4 regions of the Vreelandella indica genome follow, and region 2 is predicted to be linked to each of the others. Evidence: predicted binding sites of a transcription regulator. Region 2 holds the regulator's gene; each other region holds the start of a gene.
The links. The regulator sigma-54, encoded in region 2, starts transcription at its own class of promoters, with help from an activator protein. The targets are predictions, from matches to a motif close to TGGCACNNNNNTTGCTNT.
Positions count from the first base shown of each region.

Region 1 (4,215 bases), on a different contig from region 2:
CCAGTTCCCAGAGTTTGATGGGGATTTTCGACTTGAGCAGCAGCGCGCCTATTTCAGACATGTAAATCAGCTGGGTCAGGGAGAGACAGGCGATCACAAAGCGAGTGAGCTCGCTTTCAATATTGGTCGCTAATACCGCTGGTAGGAACATATCGGCAAAGCCAACCAGCGTTGCGGGTGCTGCCGCTTCTGCCTCTGGAATACGCAGCAGTTCCAGCACCGGTACCATGGGGTAAGAGAGCCACGTAAACAGCGGGGTAAACTCCGCCAGAATGAGCGCCACCGTGCCAATGGCAAACACCAAGGGTAGTAAACCTAGGAAAATATCCATCACGTTGAGCAGCGCCAAACGTGCTAGCTCGCGAGGGCCGGGAGCGCCAGCGGCGCGATTGGTGGCTTGAATCAAGCTATAGCGGAACAGGCCGACCTTTTCGGTACGTTCTTCGTTTAACTGACAGCCGACCGGATCATAGTAATCATTGGACTTGCGCGATAGCGGTGGGATGCGCGGCACAATGACCGCAGCGATTAACCCTGCCACCACGACCGTCGTGTAAAACTGCACAAACAGATGGTTAATATCGACGAAGCTCGTCACTAACAGCGCAAAGGCAATAGATACCACAGAGAAGTTGGTGGCAATGACGGAGGCTTCGCGACCATTGTAATAGCCCTGTTCATACTGCTGCGTGGTAATGAGCACACCCACGGTACCTGACCCCATCCATGAGGCAGTGGCATCAATGGCGCTGCGCCCCGGCAGGTTAAAAATTATCCTGAACGGTTTGCGTACCATGCTGCCGATAAACTCCATAAAGCCAAACTCGACCAGAAACGGTAGCAACAGCGCGGCAAAGAAGAAGAACGTTAAGAGCACCGGCGCAAGGTCATTGAGCATGACGCCACCAGTAAAAGAGGCAGTGACGAACTCAGGCCCAAACTGGAAATAGGTCATCACCGCAAACAGAGCGCCTAAAGAACGCATTGCCAACCACAGCGGCCCAACATGAAACATCTCGTGCAACATGCCTTTTTTGGCCCAGCCAGGGTTAGCTAGCTTGGCATAAACAGTGACTACCACTGAAAGACAAAGCACGACTACCGCGATAGCTGGCAGCGCTGAGCCTAATAGCGTTTGCAACCCCTCCGCCATAAGGCCCATACCAATATTGATGGTATCGCCAAATTGGAAAGGGACGAGGAACAGCAAAACCCCAATTAAAGAAGGCACTATAAACTTCAGTAAATGCGCCTGGGGGATCGGCCCCGACGAGGTCGGCATTGCGGTCTTAACGTTACTATTCGACATAGGATTCACCTATTGGAAGTGATTATTGGAGGTGGGCTAGCGGCGTCCTGGCAGGAAGTCGACCTTCCTGCCATCTGTCTTTTTTATTAGCGCCTTGTTAGATCGGCGCTTTTTTAATCAAAACTGTCTTACCATCGGCTTAATCGCCGCGCTTCACGCCCGGCAGGATGCAGAGCATTTCATACAGCAGCGTGGCGCCCATCAACGCCGTGTTGCCGCTGGGGTCATAGGGGGGCGATACTTCAACCAAGTCACCGCCGACGATGTTCAACCCCGCCGCGCCGCGAACAATCTCAAGCCCTTGGGCAGAGGTCAGGCCGCCCATTTCCACCGTGCCGGTGCCGGGCGCGACCGAGGGGTCCAGTCCATCGATATCGAAACTGATATACACCGGGATATCGCCCATCTGTTCACGCACTTCGGCCATCAGCGGTGTCAGCGAGCGATGCCAGCACTCCTCAGCCTGCACCACACGGAAGCCCTGCTCGCGACACCAGTCAAAGTCCTCAGGGGCGTAACCGGTCCCGCGCAGACCGATTTGCACGACTTTGTTATGGGCCAGCAGCCCCTCCTCCTGGGCACGACGAAACGGCGTACCGTGGGCAATCGGCTCGCCAAACATATGCTCGTTCACATCGGCGTGGGCGTCGATATGGATCAACCCCACCGGGCCGTGCTTTTTGGCCATCGCGCGCAGAATCGGTAGCGTCAGCGTGTGCTCGCCGCCTAGCGTCAGCGGAATGCAGTCATGCTTTAACACGTCGTCGTAAAAGGCCGTGATAATGTCGACGCTTTTCGGCAGATGGAACGTATTGATCGGTACGTCGCCGATATCGGCTACCTGGAGGCTTTCAAAAGGCGCGGCGCCGGTGGCCATATTGTAGGGGCGAAGCATGCGCGACTCATCGCGAATCTGCCGCGGCCCAAGGCGCGTGCCGGGGCGGTTCGAGGTACCGATATCCATGGGGATGCCAATAAAGGCAGCATCCAGCCCTTGGGCGTTCTCTTGCGTCGGCAGGCGCATCATGGTGGCGGGACCTGCAAAGCGCGGCATGGTGTTGCCGCCCAGCGGCTGATTAAACTCTGACATCGTTATCTCCTTGGATTTATTGTGGCGTTGAGGCACGGCTGATCCATGCTGCCTAGTTGAGTTCTTTGTCTTCTTGGGTTTTTTGTCTTCTAAGACATTGCACAGAACGTGCCAACCCTGCGCTAGCGATAAACAGGTAGGATAACGGGCAAAACGATGCAAAAATGCATCAAACAAGCACACCAACGATTCATAAATGAATCAATCATTCATTTATGAATCGCCTAGGCAAGGCTGGCTGGCGTGAGAGACACACAATGAGTGAAATAGACAAGCACGTACTGCAAACCATCGTAGAAACCGCCAACGACCACTTCTTTATCGTCAGTGGCGATGGGCAGATCGTGGATGTCAGCCCAGGTGCCGAAGCGGTTTATGGAGTATCGCGTGAAGAGCTGCTTTCCAGCAGCGTCCAACAGCTACAGGCGGCTGGGGTATTGAAGCCCTCCATTACCATGGAAGTCATGCGTACCCGTCGGCCTGCGCAATTGATGCAAATCACAGGCACAGGCCGCCGCGTCATTGCAGAAGCCTATCCAGTGTTCGTGAATGGCAAGCTGGAACGCATTATCAGTCGCTCGCGAGATTTAACCGACCTCCAGTTGCTGCAAGACGAATACGCGCTGCTCCAAAAACGCTTTAGCGAACACTTAAAGCGCAGCCATGCCGCGCCGGATGCCGAAGAGCAGGCGTTGGATGACGCCCTGGATAACCTGCAGGTCAGAAGCCATGTGATGCGGGAAATTGCCCTACTGCTCAAGCGGGTCGCCCCTTCAGACGCCAATGTGCTGATGCTGGGGGAGTCCGGCGTGGGCAAGACCGCTTTTGCCAAGCAGCTACATCGCTGGAGTCAGCGCCATAACGGCCCTTTTATCGACGTCAATTGCGCGGCGATTCCTGAAAACCTGTTCGAGTCCGAGATGTTTGGCTATCAGCCCGGCGCGTTTAGCGGCGCGGCGCGGCAAGGTAAAGCTGGTTTATTGGAGCAGGCTGAAGGGGGCACGCTGTTCCTTGATGAAATCGGCGAGCTGCCGCTACTGATGCAAACCAAGCTGCTCAAAGTCATTCAGGATGGCAGCCTGACCCGCTTGGGCGATACGCGTTCGCGCCGGGTCGATTTCCGCTTAGTGGTGGCGACCAATCAGGACCTGGGCAAACAGGTGGAAGCCGGGCTATTTCGCTTGGATCTTTACTACCGTCTCAACGTGATTCCAGTCACCCTACCGCCGCTCCGAGACCGCCGCGAGGATATCCCCGACCTGGTCGAAGCGTGCTTAAAACGGCTGAATCAGCGTTATGGACGGCAAAAAATTCTCGGCAATCAGGTGTGGTCGACCCTCATGGGCAGCGACTGGCCAGGAAATGTTCGCGAGCTTGAAAACTGGCTGGAGCGGGCCTGGCTCTCAAGTTCCAACGATCAAATTGAAGCCCCCACCCCACAGGCCCATAGCGAACAGCGAGCCGACAGCTTGCCGAGTGGCTCCCCCGCACTGCTGGTAGCACCACTTGCGCCGGAAGAAAACCTGAAACAGTACCTCGAACGCTTAGAGCGTGAAGCGCTACAAGCGCTATGCCACACACTCCCCAGTACCTATGCCATCGCCGAGCGGCTGGGCATCAGCCAATCCAGCGTGGTGCGTAGGCTTCAGCGCTATGGCATTAAAGTCGCCAAATGATTTTCTGCTTGACACAGCGGCTGTCATAAACGATCCATGTAAGTGTCATACAACGGCAACACCTTCAACACAAGCTGAACCAATAACAACCAACAGCCGGTGATGTGTGTGCTATGTCAAACCAATCGCGTATCCGCCTG
Region 1 is NZ_JBANSO010000010.1:62,872-67,086, forward strand. It holds gene V8L71_RS08900 (YjiH family protein) at 1-1,309, opposite strand, end outside; gene speB (agmatinase) at 1,449-2,399, opposite strand; gene V8L71_RS08910 (sigma-54 interaction domain-containing protein) at 2,657-4,075, shown strand; gene V8L71_RS08915 (ABC transporter ATP-binding protein) at 4,189-4,215, shown strand, end outside.
Region 1: the regulator sigma-54 is predicted to act here: its motif matches at 2,496-2,513, upstream of speB (agmatinase).

Region 2 (4,215 bases):
TCGCGATAGTCATGTAGCTACGCTGGCTATCTTGGTAAGCGGGCAGCCAGCGCTCAAGCCAAGCCTGAATATCGTTAGTCATGGCGTCTACGATGGGATAACCGCTTAAGAAGGCCACTATGTTCGCATCGCGGCCTGTGAATTGGCGTAGCGTTGGGTCCCAATATGGGTTTGGCAGGCAGCGCACGTCGAAAACCAAATCAGCATCCAACGGCACACCGCGCTTATAACCAAACGACTCAAGCGTCAGCGTGAGCTTGTCGCGCCGCTGATGGGCGACTTGGTCGGTAATGCGACGACGCAAATCGTGAACTGATAGCCGCGAGGTATCGATCAATAAATCGGCTAGATCACGAATGTCGAGCAGCGTTTCTTCTTCTTTATTGATAGCCTCTTCAAGCGTCATTTCGCTATCGCGCGTCAGCGGGTGACGCCGCCGTGTTGCGGAGTAACGCTCAAGTAAGATGCGCGCATCAGTGGTCAGATAGATCACTTGAAAATCAATTTTACGTTGCCGCAAATCCTCTAATAAAGAGGGCAGTCGTGCCAGGGCGCCAGGCAAGTTACGGGCATCAATACTGACCGCCAAATGGGCGCGGTCGCCCTGGTCGCGTAATTCGTCCACCAACGACCCCAGCAACATGGCAGGGAGGTTATCAATCGCATAGTAGCCAAGATCTTCAAGCGCTTGTAAGGCGATAGATTTACCTGACCCAGAGCGGCCGCTAATGATCACAAGTTGCATAGAGTCTCTCTTTGCTTTGATCAAGCTGCGTTAAGGGTGGTGAGCGCAAATCAACCTGCCGTTGAGTACCGCTTGGCAGGTTTAGGCTTTCAGGAAGTTGTTTGCTCACGAATTTTAGCGGTAAGCAACTCAAGTAGTTCGCGCTGGCTGCCTGCTTTACGCAGTTTCTGACGCGCATCCGCATCGTTCATGATGGTCGCTACCTGGCCGAGCAGAGAGAGATGTGTGTCATCAGCCTCTTCTGGAACTAGCAATACAAACACCAGATCCACCGGGTCGCCGTCGATAGCATCAAAATCAATCGCTTCTGCGAGTTTTAAAAAACCAGCAATTGGGGCCGAGCAGTGAGGACTACGCGCATGGGGAATAGCCACGCCGTTACCAATCCCGGTACTGCCTAAGCGCTCACGGCCAATTAAACGGCTAAACACTTCTTGGCTGTCCAGACTGGGGATATTTTGGGCAATAAAGGTGCTGAAAAATTCCAGCACCCTTTTTTTGCTGCCCCCGGGTACGTCAAAGAGAACACGTTCCGGGGGGAGTATGGTTTCCAACGTCATTGAATTAACGCACGCCTGCGCCTTGGGCGCGAGCTTGTGCTTTTTCCTTATGTTTAACGAGTTGCCGATCAATTTTGTCCGCTAATGCGTCAATAGCGGCGTACATATCACTGTCTAGGGCTTCCGCATGTAAATCAGCACCTGCTGCGTGCAGTGTACAGGCGGCCTGCTGGCGCTCTTTCTCCACAGATAAGGTGACTTGCACCGTGGTTATGTTGTCGTAATGGCGCTCTACACGTTCAAGCTTTTCGTTGACATAGTCACGCAAGGCGTCAGTCAGTTCTACGTGATGACCAGTGATATTAACTTGCATTGACGTACTCCTTATCCATCGGACTGTACTTCGATTGTAACCCTTTTTGCCGCGTTGCAAAGCCCTTGTCGAGAGTTTCCCTAAAACGTTGATTTGTGCTAGCGCAAACGACGTCGCTCGCTAGAGGAGGGAATGCCCATGGCTTCACGGTATTTAGCCACCGTTCGACGCGCTACTTGAATTCCCCCCTCCCCTAATAGCGTGACTAAGCGGCTATCAGAAAGCGGCTTGCCTGGCGGCTCCTCTTGAACCAATTTCTTCAGCCGAGCGCGGATAGCGGTGCTTGAATGGCTGTCACCATCCTGGCCGCTGACTTGGCTTGAGAAAAAGTATTTGAGTTCAAATACGCCGCGAGGCGTATGAATAAATTTCTGAGTGGTTACCCGGGAAATAGTCGATTCGTGCATTTCCACGGCCTCGGCGATATCGGCCAATATGAGCGGCTTCATGGCTTCTTCGCCGTGTTCTAAAAAGCCAATTTGCCGGGTGATAATCTCGCGGCCAACGCGCAGTAGCGTATCGTTGCGGCTAGAGAGGCTCTTGATCAGCCAGCGTGCTTCCTGCAGGTGTTCTTTTAAAAACTGATTGTCCTGACTTTTATCCGCACGCTTTATTAAGCTTGCGTAGTCGGGCTGAATGCGAAGCCTTGGCAATGCCTCAGGATTGAGCTCTAAGTGCCAGCCTTCGTGGTCATGGCGTACGACCAGGTCGGGCGTTACATAACTATCATCGGTATCGCCATAGGCGCTGCCCGGGCGTGGATCAAGGCTACGAATGAGGAGAATGACATCAGCCAGCTGGTCATCATCGAGTCCCAGGCGGCGTTTTAGTAAGCGCATGTCATCTTTGCCGAGCGCTTCCAGAAACTGCCGTACTAAGCGGCGGGCAGGAACCAGCAACGGCGTATCATCGGGAAGAGTGGCCAGCTGCAGCATCAGGCACTCCCGCAGGTCGCGGGCGAATATTCCTGTTGGCTCAAATTGCTGAAGCTTAAGCAGAATGGTTTCTACTTCGCGCTGGCTAAGCCCATCGACACCTTGGGCGCGAAGCCCTTCACGTATGTCGTTGAGCGGCTGAGTTAAGTAGCCATTAGCATCTAACGCGTCGATAAGACTTTCTGCGACAAGTTGCTCTCGCGCGCCAAAATCAGTCATGGCTAGCTGCCACAGCAAGTGCCCATGAAGACTCTGGCCAGCAGCCTGGCGCTCAAAATCAGGTCCTTCGCTGCTGGAGCCACCGTGACTGCCCATATCTTGGTAGGTGTCAGACCAATCACTATCTACCGAGAGCTCGGTGGGAATGCTCTCTGACCACTCTTCCTCTTTGGGCTCGCTGGCAGCCTGTTCGCCAAATTCATCCTCTTGTTCCAGCATGGGGTTGGCATCTAGGGCCTGCTGAATTTCTTGACGTAAGTCCAGCGTTGATAGCTGTAACAGAGCAATGGCCTGCTGCAGCTGAGGTGTCATGGTCAGCTGTGTGCCCATGCGCAGTTGAAGAGAAGCTTTCATGACCATCTGAGAACCACTCGTTAATCAGAATGCTCCACCCTAGTGTGAGTAGGTCTCCGGTGCAAGTGCAATAAGCATGCCATTGGTAGTAAAGTTGTTGTAGAGCGCTAATTAGAAGTGAAAAATAGGCTAGAGGCGGAAATCAGCGCCTAGATAAACCTCCCTCACTTTCTGGTTAGTGAGTATCGAGGCTGGAGAGCCGCTGGCGATGATTTGACCATCGCCCACGATGTAGGCGATATCACAAATATCCAGGGTTTCGCGAACGTTGTGGTCGGTAATCAGTACGCCGATGTGGCGCTGCTTTAATGCCCGAATAATGGTTTTGATCTCGCCCACCGAAATGGGGTCTACGCCAGCAAAGGGCTCGTCCAGAAGAATGAATGCGGGTTCTGTCGCCAGTGAGCGAGCAATCTCCACCCGCCTGCGTTCACCGCCTGAAAGGCTCATGCCCAGGTTGTCGCGAATATGGGTAATGTGAAAATCTTCAAGTAGCGCTTCCAGGCGCTGCTCGCGGTCGCGACGGCTGAGCTCTTTGCGCGTTTCGAGTATCGCCATAATATTATCGGCAACCGATAATTTACGAAAAATAGACGCTTCTTGCGGAAGGTAGCCGATACCCGCCGCAGCGCGTTCATGCATTGGCGCGCGGGTTAGATCTACATCGTCGATACCCACTTTGCCAGCATCGGATTTCACCAGCCCCACAATCATATAAAACGAGGTGGTTTTGCCCGCGCCGTTAGGGCCCAGTAAGCCCACAATGCTGCCTTGGGAGATCTCTAAATTGATGTCTTTAACGACTCGGCGTCGCTTATAGCTTTTGGCCAAGTGGTGGGCATATAGGGTTTTGATTGGCGCAGTGTCTGTAGTTGCCAAGGCTTGGCTCCCTATTGTTCAGGCTGAAGCGTCATACGTATGCGCTGGGTTTCGCTGCCGTCAACGTCAGAGCGGGCCTGAATCACTTCACGGTCAATGAAATATTCAAGGCGACCGCCGGTGAAGGTGTCTTCTTGTTGCGTTAATTCGGCTTGGTCGATCAGCTCAACGCGGCGTTCAGCGACATGATAAATAATGCGCCTTGCCCAA
Region 2 is NZ_JBANSO010000001.1:205,059-209,273, reverse strand. It holds gene rapZ (RNase adapter RapZ) at 1-745, opposite strand, end outside; gene V8L71_RS01020 (PTS sugar transporter subunit IIA) at 835-1,305, opposite strand; gene hpf (ribosome hibernation-promoting factor, HPF/YfiA family) at 1,310-1,618, opposite strand; gene V8L71_RS01010 (RNA polymerase factor sigma-54) at 1,717-3,132, opposite strand; gene lptB (LPS export ABC transporter ATP-binding protein) at 3,256-4,005, opposite strand; gene lptA (lipopolysaccharide transport periplasmic protein LptA) at 4,017-4,215, opposite strand, start outside.

Region 3 (4,215 bases), on a different contig from region 2:
GTGAGGAGGTCAGCCGCTTGAGCAGGCAACACAAATGAAGCTGTGAATACCGCTATCAGTAAGGGTCGTAAAGGGGCATTGACTGCCCAGTGTGCCAGTCGCATGGGATTGCCTCTAGGTATCAGCGTCAGGATGGCGAACGAACTAAGCTTCTCTGTCGACTAAGTCGATCAACTTACAAAGTCTCTCAGCTTACAAAGACACTTGGTGCATTGAGCCACTCAGAAAGATGAGCATTATAGTTACATTCATGTATGTATGCTAGCCTTGAACAATCTAAAAATGTGTGTACAACCTATTGTCAAGCCGCTTCCAGCTTACCTTAGTCCAATGTAGGGAGGGACGACTATCCACACGGCTTACTTTTACGAAATTCCCGTGGCTCAATCCCCCACTTTGTTAGCCGTGACGCTAACGTCGTTGGTTTGATACCCAGTAGCTCCGCGGCGCCGCCCGCCCCCGACACTTTGCCGCCCGCCTGGGAGAGCGCGGCTAGCGTACTTTCTCGTTGGCGCTGGCTAAGCGCATGCTCGGTCAGCAGCGTGGTTTCATGATGTTGCCCGAGGTCACGACCCGCCGTGGGCTCGTTGCTTGTGCGGCTTAACGAGCGGGGCGGCTCCCCCAACAGGAGATCATCGAATACCAGACGCCGATCCTGGGTGACGATTACCTGACGTTCAATGACGTTTTCAAGCTCACGGATATTGCCGGGCCAGGGGTAACGCTGGAGGATTTCTAATTGCGCGGGAGGGATACGCACTCCGGGCTTATTGAATTTGAGGCAGGCTCGGTGCAAAAAATGCCGCGCCAGCAGTGGCACATCCTCAATCCGTTTGCGCAAGGGCACCGAATCGATGGGGAAAACGTTAAGGCGAAAATAGAGGTCTTCACGAAAATGCCCCACCTCAATCATGTCGCGCAGTTCACGGTTGGTCGCGGCAATGACCCGCACGTCGACTTCCCGTGTGCGGTTGTCGCCCACCCGTTCGAACTGTTGATCCTGCAATACACGCAGCAGCTTACTCTGTAACTCGAGAGGAATTTCACCCACTTCATCCAAAAACAGCGTCCCGCCATGGGCGAGCTCAAAACGCCCTGGGCGGTCCTGTACCGCCCCGGTGAAGGCGCCTTTGACATGGCCGAAAAACTCGCTTTCAAACAGGTCACGCGGAATAGCCGCACAGTTTACCCGGATCAGTGGCCGGTCACTGCGCGAACTGCCCGCGTGGATAGCGCGGGCGATCAGCTCTTTACCGGTGCCCGACTCACCACTTATCAGCACATTGGCACTGGTAGGCGCCACCATCTCGATCTGTTTAATCAGCTTTGCCACGGCCGGGCTATTGCCAACAATATCGCGATGGTTGAGCTCTGCTTTTATCTCTTCTTGAAGGTACTCATTTTCCAGTTCCAGGCGCTGCTTGAGCGTCTCCACTTCGGCGAGCGCATCCCGAAGTTGCTGCTCGGCGCGCTTGCGCTCACGAATATCCCGAAACAACACCACGGCGCCCACTAAACGGCCCATCTCAAAAATCGGCGTGCTGGTGTACTCGACCGGAATCGCTTCGCCATTTTTGTGCCAAAACACCTCGTTATCGACATGGTGCACCTGACCGTCGCTGAACGAGGCGTGAATCGGGCACTGCTGCACCGGAAAGTGGCTGCCGTCGGCATGGGTGTGGTGAAACATGAGGTGCGCGTCATGGCCGACCATATCGTCGGTACTCCAGCCCAAAATGCGCTCTGCAGCGGGGTTTACAAACGTCGTTTTGCCCTCCGCATCCAAGCCATAGATCCCCTCGCCTGCCGCGCCAAGGATCAGCTGATTCTGCTTTTCGATACGCTCGAATACCTGTTCGACCCGCTGCCAACCCACTTCCCCCTGGCGGTGCTGGCGACCAAGCTCTGCCTTGGCACGTCGCTGCTCGGCTTTATTACGATCAATCAGCGTTAACAGAAGCTGTTCAGAGTCTTCAATGCACTGGGCATAAACCTCTACCCGGTAGGGCTGGCGCAGCATATCGAGTATCACCAAATCATCCGACCAGGCGGTTTTTTGCACCAGCGCCTCATCCGTAAAGCTCACCCATAGCGGCAGTGACGCACTCAAACGGTGGCTAAAGGGAGCCGCTAGAGGCATGCCTTGCTCAATACCTGTTTGCTCAGTACATAGCTGTTCAATGCATAGCAGCTCACAGGCAGCCGGATTGGCAGCCAATAGCTGATCGGTAAAGGGGTCGATCACAATCATGGCAAGCGGTGAGTAGCCGCCCATGAGTGCAGAGGCTGTGGCGTGCTTGGTTTCCTGCATAAGCATTAGCTACTACCTCAGGATTCAAGGTGATCTTCACTAATGAACCATTCAATTCCCACGCCAGTTACGATTTTTCGTTAATAAAACAACGAAATATCGTTATTTACGATTTTTCGTAACTATTCGAGTGATTCAAAACCAATGCCAAAAAAATAAATTAATCAATTAAAAACAAACGGTTAATCAGCACAATCAAGAGTTGGCACATAAATCGCAATACAAACAGTGATAGTGCGATAGCGCCACACGCTTAATCTCTTTTGCACCAGGAAGGCGCAGCCATCGGTTTTATTGCTCCTATTTATTGCTCCTAGCAGGAAACTCTAAAACTCTTGGGTTAAGCGTTAATTAACCGAAATGACACAGGAGACATGCTTATGTCTTATCTAATGCCCAGTGAATTTGTCACCAAGCTGGTGGATCAGGGTGAATCAAAAATCTATATGGGCACCCGGGATACACTTATTCGCTCCTTTATGGCGGGAGCTACCCTGGCGTTGGCAGTTATTTTCGCCATTACCATAGCGACACAAACAGGCAACTTCTTGATAGGGGCGCTGCTCTTTCCGGTCGGCTTTGTGATGCTTTACCTGATGGGCTATGACCTGCTCACTGGTGTTTTCACACTGGTGCCTCTTGCATGGCTCGACAAGCGGCCTGGCGTCACACTACCCCGAATGCTGAAGTGCTGGGGGCTGGTAGGGCTCGGCAATCTTGGGGGTGCCCTATTTATCGCCACCTTCGGTTACTTGAACTTCACCATGGGCGGCACTGAAGAGATCAACGCTGTCGGCCAAACGATGATGACCGTCGGTGAAAGCCGAACGGTGGGTTATCAGGATGCCGGCATTGCCGGTTGGATCGTGCTCTTCCTAAGAGGCATGTTCTGCAACTGGATGGTGTCCATGGGCGTGGTGGGTGCTGCCATCTCTACAACGGTTTCCGGCAAAATCATGGCCATGTGGATGCCGATTATTGTCTTCTTCTATCTCGGTTTTGAGCACTCCGTTGTCAACATGTTCCTGTTCCCGATTGGTCTGATGATGGGCGCTGACTTCACTCTGTATCAATACATTATGTGGAACGAAATCCCCACCGTACTAGGCAACTTGGTAGGCGGTTTGACGCTGGTTGGCTTGGTTCTCTACACCACCCACGTCCGCACTCAGGCCAAAAAAGTCTTTTCTTGATCGCAGCCTATTAGGCAAAAAAGGGCGTCAAACGCCCTTAACTCTAAAGGAGAACCATCATGGATAAGCTCGAAATGCGTCATACTCTGCTCGCCGCCAAAGCGCGTAAAAAAATGAGCTGGGACGACATTGGTAAAACGGTTGGCATGTCGCCGGTCTGGGTCGCTTCCGCCTGCTACGGCATGAATAGCGCCAGCAGCGATGTGGCTCATCAAATATGCGATACGCTGGGCGTGGAAAGCGACGTCGCCGAAGCGTTAGTGGCGTTTCCCACCAAAGCCTGGGACGAAGCAATTCCCCAGGACCCCTTCATCTACCGCCTGTATGAAGTGGTCGGCGTTTATGGGGAAACCTTGAAGGACGTCGTGCAGGAGAAGTTTGGCGACGGCATCATGAGCGCCATCGACTTCACCATGGAAGTCGACAAAATCGAAGACCCCAAAGGTGATCGGGTATTACTCACCTTGAATGGCAAATTTTTACCTTATAAATCCTGGTAAAACGTAAGACCTAAGCATTGTTAAGGCATTAGGTGGAAGCTTCGACCCTCGCCACGCTGCGCTCAACCGCTGACCGGTAACCGGCACCGAACAGCAGCAGGTGATTCAACAGCGGATAAAGCTGAAACAGCGCTTCACGCCTCGGCCAGTCGGTCGGGGCGTCGCCGTTCCAGTAGGCGTCAAAAAACGCCTCGCCGGGCGAGCCAAACAG
Region 3 is NZ_JBANSO010000003.1:178,122-182,336, reverse strand. It holds gene V8L71_RS03455 (TolC family outer membrane protein) at 1-104, opposite strand, end outside; gene V8L71_RS03450 (sigma-54 interaction domain-containing protein) at 347-2,317, opposite strand; gene V8L71_RS03445 (formate/nitrite transporter family protein) at 2,692-3,504, shown strand; gene cynS (cyanase) at 3,564-4,004, shown strand; gene V8L71_RS03435 (fructosamine kinase family protein) at 4,033-4,215, opposite strand, start outside.
Region 3: the regulator sigma-54 is predicted to act here: its motif matches at 2,515-2,532, upstream of V8L71_RS03445 (formate/nitrite transporter family protein).

Region 4 (4,215 bases), on a different contig from region 2:
TGCAGCGCGGTCTGGCTAATCTCTCCATTCACTATCAGCCGCACTTGGTGGTCATCGCGCAGCGGAGGCGCAATAGCCACTTCCACCGCGGTGCTTCGCTCCGGCAGCCGTGCGCCTTGCTGGGGCAGTGCAATCGAAAAATGGTCATACGGCATAAAAGGCTGCCCTGGCTTGCCACGTGGGCGCCCAGTAGCGGGCGTGGCTACACTGGCCGTAGCTGCGCTTAACCCAGGCGGCAGGCTTGGCAACGGTGCCAATTCCAACGCCTCCCCGCCGCGGCCAGGGTTATCGGTAAACGTAACGTTGCCGTGCTCATCAATGACCCTGAAAACCGTTTGCCCAAAAGCCGCACCTGACATGATGGCCGCCCCGATGCCCAGCAAAGCGGCCATCAAGAAGCTGATCGTGTACGTGGTTAGCTTGCCCATACTGCTCCTCACACTTGTCACACCCTCAATAACGAAAAACCCCGCCGAAGCGGGGTTTTGATACTATTTTGATCAACTGCGTTTTGATCAACTGCGTCTTTATCAACTGTTACCACCGCTAGGGTGATGGTAGCAGTTAGGTGCTAAAAGCGCTGATTAGCAGCTGTAGTACATATCAAACTCGATGGGGTGCGTCGTCATACGGATACGCTCCACTTCTTCCATCTTGAGTTCGATGTAGGCATCGATCATTTCGTCGGTGAACACGCCACCTTCGGTCAGGAACGCACGGTCAGCGTCGAGGGCTTCCAGTGCTTGATCCAGGCTGTGTGCTACGGTCGGTACTAACTTGCCTTCTTCTGGCGGCAGGTCGTACAGGTTTTTATCCATTGCATCGCCAGGATGGATCTTGTTCTTGATACCGTCGATACCGGCCATCAACATGGCAGAGAATGCCAGGTACGGGTTGGCAGTCGGATCAGGGAAGCGAGCTTCAACACGCTTGCCTTTCGGGCTAGCGGTGTAAGGAATACGGATAGAAGCAGAACGGTTACGGGCACTGTAGGCCAGCATGACCGGCGCTTCAAAGCCAGGTACCAGACGCTTGTACGAGTTGGTAGAAGCGTTAGTAAAGGCGTTTAGGGCACGGGCGTGCTTGATGATGCCGCCGATATAGAAAAGCGCCATTTCAGACAGGCCAGCGTACTCGTCACCGGCGAACTGGTTCTCACCACCTTTCCAGAACGACTGGTGAACGTGCATACCAGAACCGTTGTCGCCTACCAGCGGCTTCGGCATAAAGGTCGCCGTTTTACCATACGCGTGCGCCACGTTGTGGATCACGTACTTCATTTCCTGCACTTCGTCAGCTTTCTTCACCAGCGTGTTGAATTTAACGCCGATTTCGTTCTGACCCGCGTTGGCAACTTCGTGGTGGTGAACCTCGACAGTCTGGCCAATCGCTTCCAGGGTGTTACACATCGCGCCACGAATATCGTGGAAGCTGTCAACCGGGGGAACCGGGAAGTAGCCGCCTTTAACGCGCGGGCGGTGGCCTAAGTTACCGCCTTCTACCTGGTTACTGGTCGCCCAAGCGCCTTCGTCAGACGTGATTTTGTACATGGAGCCCTGAATGTCAGACTTCCAATGCACTTCGTCAAAGATAAAGAATTCAGGCTCAGGACCGAAAAACGCAGTGTCGCCCAGGCCAGTAGACTCTAGATAAGCTTCAGCGCGCTTGGCGATGGAGCGCGGGTCACGATCGTAGCCCTGCATAGTGGCCGGCTCGATGATGTCGCAGCGCAGAACCAGCGTCGCATCTTCGGTGAAGGGGTCGAGATAGCCAGTGCCATCTTCCGGGCGCAGAATCATGTCGGATTCGTTAATGCCCTTCCAACCTTCGATAGAAGAGCCATCAAACATCTGGCCATTCTCAAAGAATTCTTCGTTCACATCGCGAGCAGGCACAGTCACGTGCTGTTCTTTACCGCGAGTGTCGGTGAAACGCAGATCTACCCACTTAACATCATGTTCTTCAATTAGCGCGAGAGTCTTGGCTGACATAGAGTCCTCCGGTATGAGCGTGGCTTAAAGTTAACGACTGTAAGCTACCGATAAATGTGTTGTTCGACAAAATACGCGCTAAACCGCACGTTTGTCATTCTTGTTCGCTCAACGTTTGCCTGACATTAGTGAACAAATCGCTCAGCGAGCATTTCAGACCGGCTATCGTTTTAGCACGTCGTAGGGCTTATGCCTACGGCCCGCTAGCCGCTTGCAAATATAATGCAGAGAACATGCCAACCCTGCACCAAGATGGCATAAAAAATCAGCAACCAATTGTTTTATAAACGTTAAAAAGTGGACAAGGATGCCTCTTGATGACGCATAGCAGCTAAATGCTGGTTCGGCAGCTGTTTAAAAAAGCCATAGCGCACCAATACAGGGCAAAAATAATGTTTTATGCGCCAATAAAGTGCATGAATAATAGTGAGCCCTCTTTTTTGGCTCGCAAGTTTTTTTACTTGCTACCCAAATAAGCCAGATACTACAATAAATTACAATTTGATAGATTTGCTCACAATCGGAGTCGGCAAATGGGGTCGGTTTGCTTTATCGTTGATGCCATGGTGACGGGTAACATGTTGCCACGCCACTTAAAATCCATACGTGATTCTGGCGTAGCCGACCACTTGCTGCCCATTTTGGTAACCAGCACGCAAGCCCATGCGCGTCTCAGCTCGATTGAGCAGCGCTACCACACTCATTGCTTGATCACCCCCAAGCTACCACTAGGCGCACGCCTCAATAAAGCAGCCTTTGCCAGCCAAGCTGAGTGGTTAATTATTGCGCTGCAGAAGCAGCCACTGCCTGCCAGCCTCTGGGGCTCACTCTACCCGCAATTGAACACCTACAACCTTGATGCCTTAATTGTTGGCCTTGCTCAGCCATCATTAGCCAAACGCATCCTGCGCCGCTTATTGGCAAGCACGCTGCTGTTACCGCCCTACATCGCCGTCAGGCGGGCCTGGCTTGAGCGCTTAGGTGGATTTGATCCCGAGCTGGATGACGCCAGCGCGATTGACGATTTTTTACAGCGTTTGCATGACTGCCCCACTCGCTTAAAAACGTACAGCGGCCGCTTGCTTAGCCAGGCTGCTGAACACACATCCGCCATGCTGCCCAACGACCCGGATCTCGCTTACACATCGAAGCGGTAAGCCGTGCCTTTCGATTTATGCACTCACATATTTCCATTACCGAACCTTCAAGCGCTTGCCAAACAGCATCGCTCCCAGTGTGGTGGTATTCGCCAATTTATTAAGGGCCACCGACCCGGCGAGTCCCACGACGATGAGTACCAGCGCATACACCCCAATCGGCAACGACAAAGGCTCAACGACCAGATCGGCAAGCACAAAGAACATGGGGTGGGCCAAGTAAATCCCAAACGAATACGCATTGATGTGGCGCACCCACAATGGCGCCGGGCGCCCAGCCAAATAACGCATGGCGCAAAGCGTAAACAGCACGAAAAATGGAATCACCCACACCTCTTTGGATGAAAACGCCAGCCAACCCGCAAACGTCGCCGCTATAATTAGCGCCACCAACAGCACCAACCACGCCGGGTGCGCCAATTGCTGCATCCAGGTGGGCCGCTCAGCGAGTACACCCTCTTGAGCTAGCGGGTAGTAGCGCACTAGCACCAGCGCCAGGAAAAACACATAGATCCACCCCAGCGGGGCGATCCACAGCAGGTAGCCGGGCAAATCAACATCAAACCAATAAGCCAGCCCCCAATACGCCATGCTGATAACGCAGGCACCCCACAACCATGGCACCGGATTCAATCGCCACAGCTGCCAGCGGGTAAACAGCCAATAAGCCACGTAAAACTGCATCGCAATGATCAAAAAATAGCCATGCCAGCCCGCATAAACGTAATACTCGATAGCATTAGCCACGAACCCCACCGGCTCATCCGACGCCTGTTGGCTTAACCATTCAGCGGTGGAATAAATAAAGCCATACACAAAGTACGGCACCATCACATACTTTACGCGCTGAATAAGAAACCCCTCCGGCACGGATTTATCGTAGCGAACAGCAAACACAAAGACCGATATAAACAGAAATATTGGCGTACCCAGCACCAGCGGCAGGCGCATTAAATCAGTGGCGACATTATCGAGGCGTTGATTGACGTGATCTAATAAATGAAACAAAAAAACGGCTATACAGCCGTAAGCGCGCAACCAATAGATCTCTTCAATTTTTCGCATTG
Region 4 is NZ_JBANSO010000004.1:27,578-31,792, forward strand. It holds gene V8L71_RS03655 (DUF4124 domain-containing protein) at 1-428, opposite strand, end outside; gene glnA (glutamate--ammonia ligase) at 585-1,991, opposite strand; gene V8L71_RS03665 (hypothetical protein) at 2,525-3,148, shown strand; gene V8L71_RS03670 (acyltransferase family protein) at 3,185-4,213, opposite strand.
Region 4: the regulator sigma-54 is predicted to act here: its motif matches at 2,213-2,230, upstream of glnA (glutamate--ammonia ligase).